4 regions of the Proteus vulgaris genome follow, and region 1 is predicted to be linked to each of the others. Evidence: predicted binding sites of a transcription regulator. Region 1 holds the regulator's gene; each other region holds the start of a gene.
The links. The regulator CRP, encoded in region 1, controls carbon source genes, mostly activating them, when cyclic AMP is high. The targets are predictions, from matches to a motif close to ATGTGANNNNNNTCACAT.

Region 1 (5,147 bases):
AAGACAGTGCAACCAGTCAATTCTTTATTAATGTGGCTGATAATGCCTTTTTAGATCACGGTCAACGTGATTTTGGTTATGCCGTATTTGGTAAAGTGGTAAAGGGTATGGATGTGGTTGATAAAATTTCACAAGCTCAAACCCGCAATATTGGTCCTTACCAAAATGTGCCGGTAAAAACGGTTACTATTTTATCTGCTGAAGTCGTAAAAGAATAAACGCATTATTGGGATAGGGTATTTACGTATTCTGATAAGATAAAATACATATAAACCGGAGTGAAAGTATTCATTCCGGGGTTTTTAGTACGAAAAAAATATTTTTTATCGTCTGTTTTTTCGTGTGATCTCCTGCAATAAGTATTCATTACACTATTAATCACTGTATTCATCATCAATTACCGTCATTATTGTTATTGCGCAATAAATCAGCAGATTTTCTTGCTTACTATTCATATTTTATACCTGTGCTATGATAATCGGCTTTGTTGTACCCAAGTCGGTTAAACAACGAGCTATTTTGGCAAATATACACTCGCTTTAAAATAGTAATAAAATAGATAATGATAAGAAAATCAGTCGGATAGGCTAATATGCTGTTACTTATTGATAATTACGACTCGTTTACCTACAACCTCTATCAGTATTTCTGTGAATTGGGTGCTGAGGTTGTTGTTAAGCGTAACGATGAGATTGGACTTAAAGAGATAGAAAAGATGATGCCAGCACATCTTGTTATCTCGCCAGGACCTTGTACTCCTGATGAAGCCGGGATCTCTCTTGAGGCTATACAGCGGTTTGCAGGTGAAATTCCTATTCTTGGCGTTTGTCTTGGACATCAAGCAATAGGGCAAGCTTTTGGTGCATCTGTTATTAGAGCACGAGAAGTTATGCATGGTAAAAATTCATTGATACATCATAACCAACAAGGCGTTTTTAAAGGACTTAATCGTCCTTTAAGTGTAACGCGCTATCACTCTTTAGTGATAGATGCTACGACGTTACCTGTGCCTTTTGAAGTAACGGCATGGAGCCAACATGATGGAAATGTTGATGAAATTATGGGAATTCGCCATCGTACACTTCCAATTGAAGGGGTTCAATTTCACCCAGAAAGTATTTTAAGTGAACAAGGGCATGAGTTATTAAATAATTTTCTTAAATATTAATAAGATAGTATTTAAATAGCGAAATAACGCCTTTTTATACAAAACCACATTTGATTTTTTATTCATATTTAGTGATTATATTTTCACATTGAAGATGAATAACGATCAGGTGGGGTAATGACAAAGCAAAGCATCAACCGGGCAACTTACGATCAAGTAATGTTGCCAATTTATTCACCCGCAGAATTTATTCCTGTTAAAGGGGTGGGAAGTCGAGTTTGGGATCAGCAAGGAAAATCTTATATTGATTTTGCTGGTGGTATTGCTGTATTGGCATTAGGACATGCTCATCCTGCACTGAATCAAGCATTGAAAGAACAAAGTGAGCAACTCTGGCATGTGAGTAATATTTTTACAAATGAGCCTGCACTGCGTTTAGCACAAAAATTAATTGATAATACATTTGCAGAGCGTGTCTTTTTTGCTAATTCAGGCGCTGAAGCGAATGAAGCTGCATTTAAATTAGCTCGCCATTATGCGATCACTCGTCATAGTCCTTATAAAACCAAAATTATTGCTTTTCACCATGCCTTCCATGGTCGAACTCTGTTCACTGTATCTGTAGGAGGACAGCCTAAATATGCAGATGGGTTTGGCCCAAAACCTGCCGATATCGTACACGTTCCTTTTAATGATTTAGATGCCGTGAAAGCGGTTATTGATGATCATACATGTGCCGTTGTACTAGAACCAGTACAAGGTGAAGGCGGTGTAACAGCTGCTACTCCTGAATTTATGAGGGGGCTACGTGAGTTGTGCGATAAACATCAAGCATTACTTGTTCTTGATGAGGTACAAACGGGTATGGGGCGTACAGGTAAGCTTTTTGCTTATATGAATTACGATGTAACTCCCGATATTATTACTACGGCAAAGGCGCTAGGAAGTGGTTTTCCACTCAGTGCGATGTTAACGACACAAGAGATAGCGTCGGTAATGGGAGTAGGAACTCATGGTACAACTTATGGTGGTAATCCATTAGCGTGTGCAGTGGGTAATGTTGCATTTGATTTAATCAATACACCAGAGGTACTTGAGGGTGTAGAAAAGCGCTATCAGTGGATTGTAGACGAGCTCACGGCAATAAACCAAACCTACAACGTCTTTTCGCAAATCCGTGGGCAAGGATTATTGATTGGTGCACAACTTGCACCACAATATGAAGGCAAAGCGAAAATACTATTAGGGTTAGCTGCAAAACATGGGTTAATGATGTTAAATGCAGGGGCTGATGTTATGCGTTTTACGCCATCATTAATTATTACCCAAGAAGAATTACAAGAAGGAATGGCGGCATTAAAAGCAGCTATTGCGGAGTTTGTAAAAGAGTAGTCCTTATTATAAACCCCATCACAAGAATGGGGTTTATACAGATTTTTTATCAATAGCCCTTTGTATCGGGCTATTGTTTGTTCGGGCAGGGAAACTTAGCGAGTCCCGTAAACGACGATTGTTTTACCGTGTGCAGAGATCAGGTTTTGATCTTCTAGCATTTTAAGAATACGGCCTACAGTTTCGCGTGAACAACCAACAATTTGACCGATTTCCTGACGTGTAATTTTAATTTGCATGCCATCAGGATGCGTCATAGCATCGGGTTGTTTTGCTAAGTTTAGTAAGGTTTGTGCAATACGACCTGTTACATCAAGGAAAGCAAGGTTACCTACTTTTTCTGATGTGGTTTGTAATCTGTTCGCCATTTGAGCTGACAGGCGCATCAGAATATCAGGGTTGACCTGAATTAATTGGCGGAATTTTTTATAGGAAATTTCTGCTACTTCACAGGCTGTTTTTGCTCTAACCCATGCACTACGTTCTTGATCTTCTTCAAATAATCCAAGTTCACCGATGAAATCGCCCTGATTCAGGTAGGAGAGGATCATTTCTTTCCCTTCTTCATCTTTAATAAGAACAGCCACGGAACCTTTAACAATATAATAAAGTGTTTCCGCTTTCTCACCTTGGTGGATCAGCGTGCTCTTGGATGGATATTTGTGAATATGGCAGTGTGACAAAAACCATTCAAGAGTCGGGTCTGTTTGCGGCTTGCCGAGAACCATTCGCGTTATCCTCTGTACGTTAAATGCAGCCATTCAAAACGGATAGACTCCCTTTTGAGACAGCGTGCTTAAAAATCCTATCTTGACCTATTAACTTCCTGAGAACACGGTAAGTTAATATGGAGTAGATTATAATAAATGAGAAAATAATGCATTGATCTTAACCACTATCATCAAGCAGATATTGTTTTTAACACAATTAGTGCATTAAGTCTCGTTTTACGCAGTCAGCATAATAAACCTATTTGCTAATTGCTAGTTGAATTATGAGAATGTACTCTTTTAGTTTCTGTCATGTTTAGGGGGAAAATAAATGGAAGCACGAGTTAAGTGGGTTGAAGATTTATCTTTTGTTGGTGAGTCTTCATCAGGTCATCAAATAATGATGGATGGGAACTCTGGCGATAAAGCACCAAGCCCAATGGAAATGGTCTTAATTGCTGCGGGTGGATGCAGTGCGATTGATGTCGTTAGTATTTTACGCAAAGGGCGACATCAAGTCACTGATTGTGAAGTGAAATTAACATCAGAGCGTCGTGAAGAAGCTCCACGTTTATTTACTGATATCAATTTACATTTTATTGTTTCAGGTAAAGAACTCACAGATAAAATTGTTGAACGAGCAGTTCAATTATCTGCAGAAAAATATTGTTCCGTCTCTTTAATGTTAGGAAAAGCAGCTAATATTACACATTCATTCGAAATAAAAGACGCTGAATAAATTTGATATTTTAAAATAAAGTTTAATTTAGAAATAATATCCCTTAATAAAGGGGATATTATTTTTATAAAAATAGATTTTATTTTTGTTAACTGATCTTTTCGCCATTTAATAATTTTTTGACTAATGGCGCCATAATTAACTCCATCGCTAATCCTAATTTTCCACCAGGCACCACAATTGTATTTATTGTTGACATAAATGAGCCATGCAACATTGCCAGTAAATAAGGAAAATCAATATCCGTTAAGCCTCTAAAGCGAATAACAATAAAACTTTCATCAAGAGTTGGGATAGCTTTAGCTGAGAATGGGTTTGATGTATCGACAGTAGGGACTCGTTGAAAGTTGATGTGAGTACGCGAAAATTGCGGAATGATATAGTTAATATAATCATCCATAGAACGCACCACTGAATCTCTTACGGCTTCTTGTGAGTGGCCCCGTTCGGTTGTGTCTCGGATAAGTTTTTGTATCCACTCAAGGTTAACGATAGGAACTACACCCACTAGTAAATCAACATGCTGTGCGACATCGTGTTCATCAGTGACAACACCTCCGTGTAATCCTTCATAAAAGAGTACATCGGTATTATTGGGTAATGATTCCCATGGTGTAAAAGTCCCTGGTAATTGGTTGTAGGGCGTTGCTTCATCATAAGAGTGCAAATATTTACGTGATTGGCCTTGTCCTGTTTCACTATAATGGCTGAATGTGGAACTCAGTAGGCTAAAATCATTTGCTTCAGGGCCAAAATAGCTAATATGTCGCCCTTGTTCTTTGGCTTTTCTTATCGCCATGTCCATTTCAGGGCGAGTATAACGATGAAAACTATCCCCATCAATTAAAGCAGAATGTGCATTAAGTTGCTGGAATATCTTACGAAAAGCTTGGCTCGTGGTAGTCGTTCCTGCTCCACTTGAGCCAGTAACCGCGATGATAGGATGTTTGACTGACATAGGTTATCCTTTTGCAAAATAAGGTTAGCCCTTATTGGTGGCGATATTTCGCTCTGGAGTGATTAATCAGAGCGAAATTGCGATGCAGGCATAATATTGACGCTTTCATGAAGTTCTGACCAAACTAATACGGCTTCACCGGATTTAAGTTGTTTTTTTACGTCGGCGACTTTTTGTTCAAGCGTTTTCTCTTGGATACCATAATCGGTGCCTTCTCGTAAAACGAAACTTTCAATAAGA
Region 2 (5,147 bases), 1.6 Mb from region 1:
ATGATTTACATGTTCAATTTGAGCAAGGCAAACAAGCAAAGCATGTTGTAAAAGGGATCAACTTACATGTCCAACAAGGTGAAACCTTTAGCTTGATAGGTCGTTCTGGTTGTGGAAAATCGACTGTTTTACGTGTCATTGCTGGATTATTGCCCCATTGGCAAGGTGACATGTCACTTTTAGGGCAAACCATTAAACCACAACAACGTTTTCAAGGCGCATTGCGCCGTAATGTGCAGATGGTATTTCAAGATCCCTATGCCTCTTTACATCCCCAACACCGTATTGAGCGTGCTTTTTCTGAGCCTTTGAAAATTCATCAAATTTCTTTTGATAACAGCACAATTGAACAGGCATTAGCTCAAGTCGGCTTATCTGCGGATGTGGCAAGTCGTTATCCTCATCAACTCTCTGGTGGGCAACGCCAACGAGTTGCCATTGCAAGAGCCCTTTTGCTACAACCTCAATTGTTATTATTAGATGAACCAACTTCAGCATTGGATATGTCAGTACAAGCCGAGATCTTAAATCTGCTTAATACTCTAAAAAAACAGCATAATATGACTTATTTATTAGTGAGTCATGATGCCGATGTGATTGCTCATATGTCTGATAGAGCCGCATTAATGGAAAATGGCGAATTGACTCAACACTATGATAGAGATGCGTTATCAAAAGGAATTCATCGTCTTGATTAACATAGAAGAAGTGATGCAATAAAAAATCGCAGTATTCAAAAAATACTGCGATTTTTAAAAATGCGACTGTGTTGACGATATTTAAACTAATAAGCCCGGAAAAATAGAACGCAAACCGGTCACAATAAACTCAATACCTAAAGACATTAATAATAATCCCATTATACGGGTTACCACGTTAATTCCCGTTTGTCCCAAGTATTTCACTAACAGTGTTGCACTACGAAAAAGCAACCAACAGCAAAATGCAAAAAAGATACTGGTTGCAGCTAATCCTAAAAAGTTAGTAAAGCCTTCCCAGCGAGAACTCCACACAATACAAGAACTAATTGCCCCAGGCCCTGCCATTAATGGTAACGCTAGAGGCACAACAGCAACACTATTACGTACGGCGGATTCGTTTCGTTCTTGATTGTTTTGTTTATCTTCCCCTAAACGCCCATTTATCATGGTCATGGCAATTGTAACAATCAGCATCCCTCCTGCTATACGAAACGAGTCGATAGAAATACCGAAAATACTCAGTATAGAATCACCAATTAACAGAGATGAAACCAAAATAATTGCAACGGAGCCATTTGCAATTAAGTTTGTTCTGTTTCGCCCCGCATCCGTTTGATAACTCGTCATACTAATAAAAACAGGCAAAATACCAATTGGGTTTACAATCGCAAAAAGACCCACAAAAAACTTAATATAACCGGATAAATCCAGCAGTGACCCCATGAAAAGCCCCTTCTTGGCTAATAAACATGCGAATTATTCTATAAAAGATAGAGTAACTCTAAAAAATCCGCGTTACTTTAAATCAATAAACCAGTTAATTCTATTAGTTAACAAGTTTTTACCTAAAATATTCTCTTGCAAACTGATAAAAACCTAGTGGTTTAATTTTATATCGAAATATTGGGTACGACAAAAAAATCGTTGATGATTTTTTACATATGCTTCTCATTCTCATTTAACACCTTGCTGAAAGGTGTCAGCTTATCAATTTTGTGATATATATCACGTTAATTAATTAGAAAGATGGTAAGCTGTTATCATTCGAAAAAAGAGAGTAACTTTAAAAATATATTTATGTTTATTGTTGTTTTTTTTAAGTTTTTTAAGCAAATTAGGGCCTCTAATTATTATTACTGAAATAAGTACGATGTCATCTATCTAGACTATTCTTATTAATGATGATCAAAACGGCTAATTTGCTTAAAAAATTTAACATTTTATCAGGAGTCTCTTTATGTCTGTAACTAACGTTACTGAACTCAATGATTTGGTTGCTCGTGTAAAAAAAGCTCAACGTGAATTTGCTAACTTCTCTCAAGAACAAGTTGATGCAATTTTCCGCGCTGCTGCATTAGCTGCCGCTGACGCCCGTATTCCTCTGGCAAAATTGGCTGTGAAAGAATCTGGCATGGGTATCGTTGAAGATAAAGTAATTAAAAACCACTTTGCTTCCGAATATATCTACAATGCATATAAAGATGAAAAAACCTGTGGGATCTTATCTGAAGATCTGACTTACGGCACAATGACTATCGCTGAACCTATTGGTATCATTTGCGGTATTGTACCGACCACTAACCCAACTTCTACTGCGATTTTTAAAGCATTAATTAGCTTAAAAACACGTAACGGTATTATTTTCTCGCCACACCCACGCGCTAAAGAAGCAACAAATCGCGCTGCAGAAATCGTTTTAAATGCAGCTATCGCTGCGGGTGCGCCAAAAGACATTATTGGTTGGATTGATGAGCCATCAGTCGCCCTCTCTAACGCATTAATGCACCATGAAGATATCAACCTGATCTTAGCAACAGGTGGTCCAGGCATGGTTAAAGCAGCATATAGTTCAGGTAAACCTGCTATCGGTGTCGGTGCGGGTAATACACCAGTTGTTATTGATGACTCAGCAGATATCAAACGTGCTGTAGCATCAATCTTAATGTCTAAAACCTTCGATAACGGCGTAATTTGTGCGTCAGAACAATCTGTTATCGTTGTTGATAGCATCTATAAACAAGTTCGTGAGCGTTTCTCAACTCACGGCGGTTATATGCTAACAGGCAAAGAATTAAAAGCTGTTCAAGATATCATCTTAAAAGACGGTAACTTAAATGCGGCTATCGTAGGTCAGCCAGCAACAAAAATTGCTGAAATGGCTGGCATTGAAGTGCCTGTAAACACCAAAATTTTAATTGGTGAAGTAAAAGAAACAACCGAAGCAGAGCCATTTGCTCACGAGAAATTATCTCCACTATTAGCAATGTACCACGCTCAAACTTTTGAAGATGCGGTACATAAAGCAGAAAAATTAGTTGAAATGGGTGGTATCGGTCATACATCTTGCTTATATACAGACCAAGATAATTGCCCTGAACATGTTGCCTATTTTGGCGATAAAATGAAAACATCTCGTATCTTAATCAATACTCCAGCATCTCAAGGTGGTATTGGTGACTTATACAACTTTAAACTTGCTCCTTCTCTAACCTTAGGTTGTGGTTCATGGGGTGGTAACTCCATTTCAGAAAACGTAGGGCCAAAACACCTTATCAACACTAAAACCGTGGCGAAAAGAGCAGAAAATATGTTGTGGCATAAACTTCCTAAATCTATTTACTTCCGCCGTGGCTGTTTACCTATCGCACTGGAAGAAATTGCGAGTGACGGTAAAAAACGCGCCTTTATCGTAACCGACGGTTTCTTATTCAATAACGGTTATGTCGATGAAGTAACTCGTGTACTGAAAAAATTTGGTGTTGAAACCGAAGTCTTCTTTGAAGTTGAAGCCGATCCAACATTGAGTGTTGTGCGTAAAGGCGCAGAACAAATGAACAGCTTTAAACCTGACGTGATCATCGCATTAGGTGGTGGTTCACCAATGGATGCTGCAAAAATTATGTGGGTTATGTATGAGCACCCAGAAACTCATTTCGAAGAATTAGCACTACGCTTTATGGATATCCGTAAACGTATTTACAAATTCCCAAAAATGGGTGTGAAAGCACAAATGGTTGCTATCACCACAACATCGGGTACTGGCTCTGAAGTAACACCTTTTGCGGTAGTAACTGATGACGAAACTGGTCAAAAATACCCATTAGCAGACTATGCATTAACACCTGATATGGCTATTGTTGATGCAAACCTTGTTATGAATATGCCTAAATCACTATGTGCATTTGGTGGTTTAGACGCAGTGACTCACGCATTAGAAGCTTATGTTTCTGTATTAGCGAACGAATATTCTGATGGACAAGCACTGCAAGCATTGAAACTACTGAAAGAATATCTGCCAGCAAGTTATCATGAAGGTGCTAAAAACCCAGTTGCTCGTGAACGTGTTCATAATGCGGCAACTATTGCTGGTATTGCTTTTGCAAACGCATTCTTGGGTGTTTGTCACTCAATGGCGCATAAATTAGGCTCTGAATTCCATATTCCTCATGGTTTAGCTAATGCGTTATTAATTTCAAACGTTATTCGTTATAACGCAAATGACAACCCAACAAAACAGACTGCATTTAGCCAATACGACCGCCCTCAAGCTCGTCGTCGCTATGCAGAAATTGCTGACCACTTAGAGCTTTCTGCACCGGGTGATCGTACTGCGGCTAAGATTGAAAAATTATTAGCATGGTTAGAAGAAATGAAATCTTCATTAGGTATTCCATCTTCTATTCGTGAAGCAGGCGTCCAAGAAAGTGATTTCTTAGCAAGAATTGATAAGTTATCTGAAGATGCATTTGATGATCAGTGTACTGGTGCTAACCCACGTTACCCACTGATCTCTGAACTGAAACAACTATTATTAGATTCTTACTACGGTCGTGAATTTAATGAACATCCTGTTGTGGAAGTAAAGGAAGAATCAAAACCAGCTAAAAAAAGCAGTAAAAAATAATCGAGACACTCTGTGTTAGTCAGATCCTCAAATTCGATTATTTATTGTTAATAAAAATCTGCTAATGAAGTGCCCTTATAAATTTGGGCACTTTTAATAAAACGGCTTGTAAGGCCTGATTTCGATATTCAATCGGGATCAGGCCTTTTAATTTTGTTTTACCACTGATCGTGGCTTAGCGATTTTTTAACCACAAAATATAAGTAGTTATCCTTAACCAACATCTATTATTTTTTTATTAAAAATAAGGTTTTGGATGTTTAAGCCTATATGGCTTTAAATGAAGTGCTAAGCCATTTTCTTTTTCATCCACCCCTTTGCATTAGCCATCCGAAAAAAAGCCGCCTGTGTAGGTTACAGCGCTCGTCTAACTCCTCACCTTCTTCATTAGTTAGCATAATAATTTTATTTTAAACTAATTATCTTTATCGGATGGATCTAAAAAGATATTTTAAAACTAAGACCACCGTTTTTCGTCCACTGTGAGTTTTATTCTCATTAGACAAAAGAAGAAAGATGAACATTTCGATCCATTTAGCTTT
Region 3 (5,147 bases), 740 kb from region 1:
ATATGCCATTAATGCGCCACCCGCAGCACCACCAATACATCCCGCCACAAAAGGTTTTCCTAATGGAAGAGAAACACCAAATAATAGCGGCTCACCGACACCGAAAATACCCACAGGTAATGCGCCCATTAATGTTTTCTTTAAACGTTGATTTTTAGTACGTAGATAAACCCAAAAACAAGAGCCTACTTGTCCCATTCCGCCCATCGCTAAAATAGGGAATAGGTAATTTAAACCAAAAGTATTTAAGATTTCGGTATGAATAGGAATTAACCCTTGATGTAATCCTGTTAAGAGTAAAAATAAGAAACTTCCTCCTAAGGCAGCCCCAGTAACTACCGCACCACCACCTTGATTTAATAGTGATAATGATACGCCTTGCGCTAATAACTGATTAAGATAATGGCCAATAGGTTGGAATATCATAATTGCCACCAGTGAAGAGACTAAAATCGTCACAAACGGCGTTAAGATAAGATCAAGACTCTCTTTAACGATGCTACGAAACCATAATTCTAGTTTTGAAGAGAACACCACCACCATTAATACCGCAAAAATCCCGCCACTGTTTGGCTGTAATTTCTCGCCAAATAAAGTGATATCAGCAAGCCCCGGCATGGCTAATAACCCCGCCATTACCGCACCAATCGAAGTTGACGCTCCCAACTCTTTAGCTGTATTTATCCCAATCATAATAGAAAGATAGGCAAATACCGTACTACCAATTAATTTGAATAATTTAAATAGCTCAGGGAATTGCTCAACTAAGCCCGGTGCGACTAAACGGATAATATTAATTAGCCCCATAATCAAACCGCAGCCAATTAAAGCAGGAATTGTCGGAACAAAAATAGCCGCTAATGTATTTAACATGCGGCGTATCGAGAAGCCTTTTTTCACTGGTGTTGACGCAGGCTTATCTTCACTACTTGCTGAACTATTTTGCATACGTTTATTCATAATAGAATAAACTTTTGCGGCGGTTCCCATTCCGACAATCACTTGATGCTGTTCGCCATTAAATACAACACCTTTAACGCCTTCGACTTGTTTTAAAGCATCAGCATTAAATAGTGAACTATCTTTTAAAATCAATCGAATGCGAGTCATACAATGTGTTAGGGTTGCCACATTTTGAAACCCACCAGCGTGTTTTTCTATTTCTATTGCTAACGTGTCGAGGTGTTCTATTTTATTAGCCATATGTGTGCCTGCTAAAGTTCAGAGTATTTACTCATATTGTTATTAATTAAATAAGGCAAGTTGCTGTTGTAGCGAACGATTAGGATATTGCTGTGTAATTTGATCAACTTTCTCCACACTCAAGTGAAGTTCATACATTAAAATGGCTTTTCTAGGATGATAATTAACCATTTGTAACAGCGTTCTGGCTCTTTCATTAGAAATTCCGCACACTTCGCTGACAATACCTTCAGCACGACGTTGTAATTTCTCATTACTCGCGATCACATCCACCATCAGGTTTTTATGCACTTTTCCAAGCTTAGTCATTACGCTGGTGCTTAACATACCCAAAATCATTTTTTGAGCCGTGCCGCTTTTCATTCTTGTAGAGCCTGTTAATACCTCTGCGCCCACATCTGGCGCAATAGATAAGTCAGCAATTTCACTCATCATACTTTTGCCACGCGTGGTAATAGAGATAGTCAACGCCTTTAGTTTCTTACCATATTGCAACGCTGCAACCGTAAAGGGAGTTCGACCGCTTGCGGCAATACCAATAACAACATCTTTATCACTGACATGACGACGTTGAAGCTCTTCAATTGCCGCTTCTTGGCTATCTTCAATATTTTCAACCGCTTTTAACATTGCATCATGACCACCTGCAATAATTGCCTGCACTAATGTAGAAGGTACACCAAAAGTTGGCGGACATTCGGCACTGTCTAATACAGCTAATCGGCCACTCGTTCCTGCACCGACATAAAATATACGCCCACCTTTTTGTAAACGTTCAGTGATTTTTTCTACCGCATTGGCAATAGCGGGTAATTCTTTTTTGACTGCATTTGCAACCGTCATATCTGCACTATTGATTAATGTGACCAATTCCAATGCACTTAACTCTGAAAATTGGGTTGTTTCTTGGTTACTTTCATTTTTAAGACATTGGCTCAATGCATCTTCTTTCATCACAACAACCTTATGAAACTAAATTTCAATTAAAATTACATCCAATGAAATTATATTTCAATCCTATTTGTCATGATGGTGTGAAATGAATCACATTATAAAAAAGCCATAACGGATCTGTTTGAAATCTGATTAATGAAATTGTGAATAACATCACGTCGACTTTGGTTATTCTGCCAACTTTTCAGTTTATTGGCAGAATGTTTAACGCATCATTTTTGCCCGCTTCTTAAGATAGTTTCAATTTCTATATCACAGGAATTTAGACTATGAGTATCTGCTACACCGTTGCTATCGATCTTGGTGCTTCAAGTGGTCGCGTCATGTTAGCCAGTTTTGATAAAGTCCATCAGCAATTATCACTGACTGAAATTCACCGCTTTACTAATCGTTTTGCTATGAATGAAAGTCATACTTGTTGGGATCTGGATTTATTAGAGCATCATATCCGTACAGGCTTATCTTTAATAGAACAGCAAAATATTGTTATAAGCAGCATTGGTATTGATACTTGGGGCGTTGATTATGTGCTACTAAACGCACAAGGAGAGCGTATTGGTCTAAGTTATTCTTATCGTGATAAACGCACTGAAAATGTGATGCAACAAGTACAAAGCGATCTCAGTGCTGAATGGATCTATCAACAAACTGGTATTCAATTCCTTCCTTTTAATACTCTCTATCAACTAAAAGCTATGCAACTTGAAACCCCGCCATGGCTAGAGAGTGTGGCACATTTTGTGATGATCCCCGATTACCTGGCTTACCGTTTAACTGGCAAGCTTAATTGTGAATATACAAATGCCACCACATCACAATTAATCGATATAAACACAGGAGATTGGAATAAAGCACTGCTTGATTATCTGCAACTTCCTCATCATTGGTTTATGCCCATTAAACAACCCGGAAATACGATTGGTTATTGGAAAAATAGTAAAAACGAGGCAATTCCTGTTATTTCCGTTGCCAGTCATGATACGGCGAGTGCAGTAATTGCTACACCGTTAAAAAATCAACAGTGCGCTTATTTAAGTTCAGGAACATGGTCTCTAATGGGAATTGAACGCTTCACACCTTGTGTTTCAACCCAATCATTGCATGCAAATATCACTAATGAAGGAGGTGTTGAAGGTCGTTATCGTGTTCTTAAAAATATTATGGGGCTATGGTTATTTCAGTCTATTTGTAAAGAACACAACATTACTGATATTGCTGCATTAATTAATGATGTCGAACACATCACACCTTTTACTTACTTAATTAATCCCAATGATGAATGCTTTCTCAATCCAGATTCAATGAGTAAAGCAATCCAAGACTATTGCCAACAACAGGGAAAATCTGTTCCTAACACACCAGCACAATTGTCACGATGTATTTTTGACAGCTTAGCGCTACTTTATCGCTATGTTTTCCTTGAATTACAATCACTTAATTTTACACAACTAACACAATTACATATCGTTGGGGGCGGTAGTCAAAATGCGCTGCTTAACCAACTTTGCGCCAACACCTGTGGAATTCCCGTTATTACGGGCCCTATCGAAGCATCAACATTAGGTAATGTGGGCTTACAACTCATTGCGCTAAATGAGATTGAAGATATCAGCCATTTTCGCCACTTAATAAGCCAAAACACCACTCACACCACGTTTATGCCCCAAGCGCCACTAAACAAAAATACGTGGCAATCATTTTTACAACTTATTGAAATTAAACACTAAATATTTTTATACGCGATTGACGGATAAGGAAAGTGCTATGTCTAACATTAAAGAGAGCTATCAACTTGCCAAACAACGTTTTTCACAGATAGGTGTTGATACAGAAAAAGCTATTCAGGCAATGGATGTATTACCTGTGTCTATTCATTGCTGGCAAGGTGATGACGTCTCAGGATTTGAACCTTCAAATACCGCATTAACTGGCGGCATTCAAGCAACGGGGAACTATCCGGGTAAAGCGCGTAATGCTACGGAACTACGTGCGGATATGGAAAAAGCAATGAGCCTTATTCCTGGCTCAAAAAGAGTTAATCTTCATGCCCTTTATTTAGAATCCGATACACCTGTTGAACGCAATGAAATCAAACCTGTGCATTTTGCTAATTGGGTTGAATGGGCAAAACAACAAAACATTGGGCTCGACTTTAATCCTTCGTTTTTCTCTCATCCTTTAAGCCTTGAAGCTACATTAACGCACGCCAATAAAGAGATCCGCGATTACTGGATTGGTCATACCAAAGCATGCCGTCGCATATCAGCCTATTTTGGCGAGTCACTAAATACGGCTTCGGTGATGAACATCTGGATACCTGATGGTATGAAAGACACTCCTATCGATCGCTACGCCCCAAGACAACGTCTTGTTGAAGCGCTTGATGAAGCGATTAGCGAGAAACTCTCCACTAAACATCATATTGATGCTGTCGAAAGTAAATTATTTGGTATTGGCGCTGAATCTTATACCGCAGGCTCTAGTGAGTTTTACCTTGGCTACGCCATTACTCGTCAAACCGCACTTTGTTTAGATGCAGGGCATTTTCACCCAACAGAAGTTATTTCAGACAAAATTTCTGCGGTGATGCCTTACGTTGAACGCTTACTTCTCCATGTGAGTCGCCCTGTTCGTTGGGATAGCGACCACGTTATTTTACTTGATGATGAAACTCAGGCGATCGCAAATGAAATCATCAGACATAACTTACAAAACCGTGTTCATATCGGTCTCGATTTCTTTGATGCTTCTATTAACCGTATCGCTGCTTGGGTTATTGGTACACGTAATATGAAAAAAGCATTGTTACGAGCCTTACTCGAACCAACGCCAATGTTACGACAATTAGAAATTGATGGTGATTTCACAGCTCGCCTAGCCTTATTGGAAGAACAAAAAGCACTGCCTTGGCAAGCGGTTTGGGACGAATATTGTGAACGCCAAAATGTTCCTGTTGGTGATAAGTGGTTACAAGAAGTTCGTCATTATGA
Region 4 (5,147 bases), 1.6 Mb from region 1:
GTGGCAAATTTAGCACCTCGTAAAATGCGTTTTGGTATTTCAGAAGGCATGGTAATGGCAGCAGGCCCTGGCGATAAAGATATCTTCTTACTCAGCCCAGATTCTGGTGCAAAACCGGGTCAACAAGTGAAATAACAACCAAGATTCATTTGCCAAATAAATAAATGGCGGGGTTCTATTAGAGCCCCGCTCTTTTTTTATTGTGATCCATAGCACACTTTCAAAATCGGTGTATGATAATTCTGTTAGTTGATTTGGGACACTTACTTATGAAATCTAAACGGGCACGATTGCAGATTACACTTTGGCATTATCTACGATCTTTTTTGGTTCTTTATCTTTGTCTTTTTGCAGGTAATCTTATTTCAGCCCTTCTACCCTTCGCGGTTCCTGGTAGTATTGTTGGCTTATTGATCCTTTTTGGTTTACTTGCTTTCCAGCTTATTCCGTTACGTTGGGTTAAACCTGGCGCCAATATCCTGCTAAAAAACATGTCATTGCTGTTTATCCCTATCGGGGTAGCCGTAATGAATTATTATGATTTACTTAGTCAGCAGCTCTTCCCTATCGTTTTAGCCTGTGTAGTCAGTACCTTTGGTGTTATGGCACTGGTTGCTTACTGTTCACATTATGTCCATCGTGAGCGTATTATCGTAGGTTCAAAACCAGATCTAGTTGAAGATGTTATTGAAACAAAAGAAAAAGATGATGATAAAGCATTAAGTGAGAAGAAAAAATGTTAGTGTTAATGAATATATGGTGGTCACTTCCTTTAACCATAATTATCTTTTATTTATCACGTAAACTTGCTGCTCGTTATAAATTACCTATATTGAACCCTTTACTTATTGGTATTGCGGTTATTATTCCTATCCTGTTAATTACACACACTCCTTACGAACACTATTTTGCCGGTAGTCGTATTTTAAATGATTTATTACAACCTGCCGTTGTTGCTTTAGCTATCCCGCTTTATCAGCAATTACACCAAATTCGCGCACAGTGGAAATCACTGATAAGCATTTGCTTTATTGGTAGTGTTGCAGCCATGGTCAGTGGTACTGCGATTGCCTTATGGGCGGGCGCAACCCCAGAAATTGCCGCATCAGTCTTACCTAAATCAGTCACAACACCTATCGCAATGGCAGTTGCAGACTCCATAGGTGGTATTCCTGCAATCAGTGCTGCATGTGTTATTGCAGTAGGTATTTTAGGTGCCATTTTTGGTCACACTCTATTCAAGATATTGCGAATTCCAACTCACGCCTCTCGGGGTCTAGCGATGGGAACCGTTTCACATGCAGTGGGAACAGCAAGAGCTGCTGAAGTGGATTATATCGAAGGTGCTTACAGTTCATTAGCATTAATGACCTGCGGGATTATTACCTCTTTACTTGCTCCATTTATCTTCCCTATTATTTTGCATCTTTATAGTTGATATCTTTCTTACTCTCCATTCTTAAATCCCCGATTTAATTAAATTTATTTCGGGGATTTTTACTATAAATTTGAGATACATCTCTCAATTAATGAATTTGTTGCAATTGTTTCATTGAAAATATGATTTTCATCACATATAAGAATGGGTAAAGATGCCTAGAATCTTATAATACAGAAAGATTAATGGGAGACTCATGTATGCATACTCGTTTTCAGGCAGTTTGGTCAGATTTATCCCCTCAGTTACAACACGCACTTGCTCCTTATCTTGAGCAGGATGAATTCCCTGCAATGTTTACGGCAGAGCAGGTCAACGCCATAAAAACACAGTTACAATGTAATGATGATGCCTTAGCCCTCGCACTTTTACCGGTTGCTGCAGCTTGTGCTGTTGCACCTATCTCTAACTTCAAAGTAGGTGCAGTTGCGCGTGGTGAAAGTGGTAATCTCTACTTCGGTGCCAATATGGAATTTGCTGGCGCACCATTACAACAAACAGTCCATGCCGAACAAAGTGCGGTAACTCATGCATGGCTACGTGGTGAATCTCGCTTAATTTCAATCACCGTTAACTATACACCTTGTGGTCATTGTCGCCAGTTTATGAATGAACTCAACAGTGGCACCCATATTCAGATCCAATTACCTGGTAGAAAAGTAGCGACATTGGGGGATTATTTACCTGATAGCTTTGGTCCGAAGGATCTCAATATCACTTCTTTATTAATGGATAAAGTTAATCACAGTTACAAAATTGATAACCCTAGTGAATTAGCACAACAGGCGCTACAAGCCGCCAATCGTAGCCATGCACCTTATAGTGAGTCTCACAGCGGAATTGCTGTTCAAATGAAAAATGGCAAAATTTTCCAAGGTAGCTACGCAGAAAATGCCGCATTTAACCCAAGCTTACCACCATTACAAGCCGCATTAATTTTATTAAATATGGCGGGTGAGAGTGTGATGGAAATTGAATCTGCGGTCTTAATTGAAAAAGCAGAAACAATTTTAACGCAATGGGATGCAACTCAAGCCACATTAACGGCTTTAGGTTGTCGCCAGATGCAACGCATCACTTTGTAAAAAGTTTTAACTTATTCCTCTAAAAATCTCTCCTAAAAAAGCATCAGCATGTAAATTTTGCTGGTGCTTACCAGAAAAAGTTGTAACAACTGTATCTATCTCTCATTTCTAAGCATAAAAATCATAAAAAAATAACATAAGCTGTACATATTTTTATTATTTTGTAGGATCTACTATTGTCATGTGACTAACTGCCTTACAAGAGTATTTTTCATGGAACTGGAACACGAAAGTAAACGCCCTCTCTACATCCCGTATGCAGGCCCAATCCTGCTTGAATTTCCCCTGTTAAATAAAGGTAGTGCTTTCAGCGAAGAAGAACGCAGCACCTTTAACTTACATGGTTTACTGCCTGAAGCAGTTGAAACCATTGAAGAGCAGGTTGAACGCGCTTATCGCCAATATCTTGATTTCAAAAACGATAACGACAAACATATTTACCTAAGAAACATCCAAGACACCAATGAAACTCTGTTTTACCGTTTATTGGAATCTCACCTTACTGAAATGATGCCAATCATTTACACACCAACAGTGGGTGAAGCTTGTGAACATTTCTCTGATATTTATCGTCGTGCTCGTGGTTTATTTATCTCTTACCCTAACCGCGCCAATATCGACGATATGCTGCAAAACGCCACTAAACAAAACGTAAAAGTCATTGTTGTCACTGATGGCGAACGTATTCTTGGTCTAGGTGACCAAGGTATCGGCGGTATGGGTATTCCTATCGGTAAACTCTCTTTATATACTGCGTGTGGGGGTATCAGCCCGGCGTACACACTGCCTGTTGTACTTGATGTTGGTACTAACAATCCACAACGTTTAAACGATCCACTATATATGGGATGGCGCCATCCTCGTATTACTGGTGATGAATATAACGAATTCGTTGATGAATTTATTCAAGCTGTTAAACGTCGCTGGCCAAATGTTTTACTGCAATTTGAAGACTTCGCGCAAAAAAACGCGATGCCTTTACTAAACCGTTATCGTGATGAATTATGTTGCTTTAACGATGATATTCAAGGCACTGCGTCTGTTACCTTAGGTAGTCTTATCGCGGCTAGCCGTGCTGCGGGTCGCCAATTAAAAGACCAAACCGTCACTTTCTTAGGTGCAGGCTCTGCAGGTTGTGGCATTGCTGAGCAAATCATTGCCCAAATGAAATCTGAAGGCTTAAGTGATGAGCAAGCGCGTGAGCGTATCTTCATGGTTGACCGTTTTGGTTTATTGACAGACAAACTGCCAAACTTACTTGATTTCCAAAGCAAACTTATCCAAAAAAGTGAAACCATTGCTGATTGGGAAATAGAAAGCGATGCTATTTCGCTGTTAGAAGTGGTGAAGAATGCAAAACCAACTATTTTGATTGGTGTTTCAGGACAAGCAGGTTTATTCACTGAAGAAATTATTCGTGAAATGCACAAACACTGTGAACGCCCTATCGTGATGCCATTATCTAACCCAACTTCACGTGTTGAAGCACGCCCTGAAGATATTATCAATTGGACAGATGGCCAAGCTTTAGTGGCAACGGGTAGCCCATTTGCACCTGTAAAATACAAAGATAAAGAGTATCCAATTGCACAATGTAATAACTCTTATATCTTCCCAGGCATTGGGTTAGGTGTTATTGCCTGTGGTGCTAAACGTGTGACTGATGCCATGTTAATGGTTGCAAGTCGTGCATTAGCTGATTGTTCACCAATGGCAAAAGAGGGAGATGGCTCACTATTACCTTTACTGGCTGATATTCAACAAGTTTCGCGTTATATAGCAAAACAAGTTGCAAAAGAAGCACAAGTTCAAGGTGTTGCTACTGTTACCTCAGATTCAGCATTAGAAGAAGCCATTGAACGCAACTATTGGCAGCCTGAATACCGTATTTACAAAAGAACGTCATTCTAAATCGTTTTAAATACTAAGTACCATTCTGAAAAGCGCATCATTACTTAATATGAGGCGCTTTTTTCTTGCTTCCCTATCTTTGCTCAAGTAGCCTTAACTATTATGAAAATCATTTTTTATTTGCGTCATTAAGGCAAGGACATGCTAAAACGCCTCATTTATCTTTTTCTCACACTTTTTATTCTACTTGCAGTCACTTTGATTGCCTGCGATCGCTGGATCGGGTGGAAAACAAACCCTTATATTTTTGAAGATATTGATAAATTACCCGCCAAAAAAGTGGGCATGGTGTTAGGCACATCAAAATATTATACCAGTGGTTACATTAATCAATTTTATCAATATCGCATCCAAGGCGCAGTTAATGCCTATAACAGTGGTAAGATCCAATATTTATTATTAAGCGGAGATAATGCAAAGCATAGCTATAATGAGCCTAATACGATGCGTAAGGATCTCATTAAAGCGGGTATTCCGGCTTCTCGTATCGTAATGGATTTTGCAGGATTCAGAACACTTGATTCTGTTGTGCGGACAAAAGAAGTCTTTGGTACTGATGGTTTTACTATTATTACGCAACGTTTTCACTGTGAACGAGCCGTTTTTATTGCTCTAGAAAAAGGAATTGATGCGCAATGCTTTGCGGTTGCATCCCCTAAAAGCATGTTTAAAGTACGTATACGTGAGGTGTTTGCCAGAGCAGGTGCAATGAT

Region 2: adhE (bifunctional acetaldehyde-CoA/alcohol dehydrogenase) is a predicted target of CRP. The motif match lies at 1,695-1,712, and genes of this name have one in related genera.
Region 3: rhaB (rhamnulokinase) is a predicted target of CRP. The motif match lies at 2,236-2,253, and genes of this name have one in related genera.
Region 4: cdd (cytidine deaminase) is a predicted target of CRP. The motif match lies at 1,559-1,576, and genes of this name have one in related genera.

The regions. Positions count from the first base shown of each region.
Region 1 is NZ_CP090064.1:4,042,635-4,047,781, reverse strand. It holds gene ppiA (peptidylprolyl isomerase A) at 1-218, shown strand, start outside; gene LW139_RS19150 (aminodeoxychorismate synthase component II) at 593-1,168, shown strand; gene argD (bifunctional acetylornithine/succinyldiaminopimelate transaminase) at 1,286-2,500, shown strand; gene crp (cAMP-activated global transcriptional regulator CRP) at 2,596-3,228, opposite strand; gene LW139_RS19135 (OsmC family protein) at 3,542-3,949, shown strand; gene LW139_RS19130 (phosphoribulokinase) at 4,038-4,907, opposite strand; gene LW139_RS19125 (YheU family protein) at 4,970-5,147, opposite strand, start outside.
Region 2 is NZ_CP090064.1:2,437,406-2,442,552, forward strand. It holds gene LW139_RS11870 (ABC transporter ATP-binding protein) at 1-698, shown strand, start outside; gene LW139_RS11875 (YchE family NAAT transporter) at 780-1,424, opposite strand; gene adhE (bifunctional acetaldehyde-CoA/alcohol dehydrogenase) at 1,939-4,605, shown strand.
Region 3 is NZ_CP090064.1:392,482-397,628, reverse strand. It holds gene LW139_RS02010 (PTS transporter subunit EIIC) at 1-1,203, opposite strand, end outside; gene murQ (N-acetylmuramic acid 6-phosphate etherase) at 1,246-2,157, opposite strand; gene rhaB (rhamnulokinase) at 2,427-3,884, shown strand; gene LW139_RS01995 (L-rhamnose isomerase) at 3,922-5,147, shown strand, end outside.
Region 4 is NZ_CP090064.1:1,282,939-1,288,085, reverse strand. It holds gene metG (methionine--tRNA ligase) at 1-135, shown strand, start outside; gene LW139_RS06090 (CidA/LrgA family protein) at 270-743, shown strand; gene LW139_RS06085 (CidB/LrgB family autolysis modulator) at 737-1,438, shown strand; gene cdd (cytidine deaminase) at 1,639-2,523, shown strand; gene LW139_RS06075 (NAD-dependent malic enzyme) at 2,737-4,434, shown strand; gene sanA (outer membrane permeability protein SanA) at 4,576-5,147, shown strand, end outside.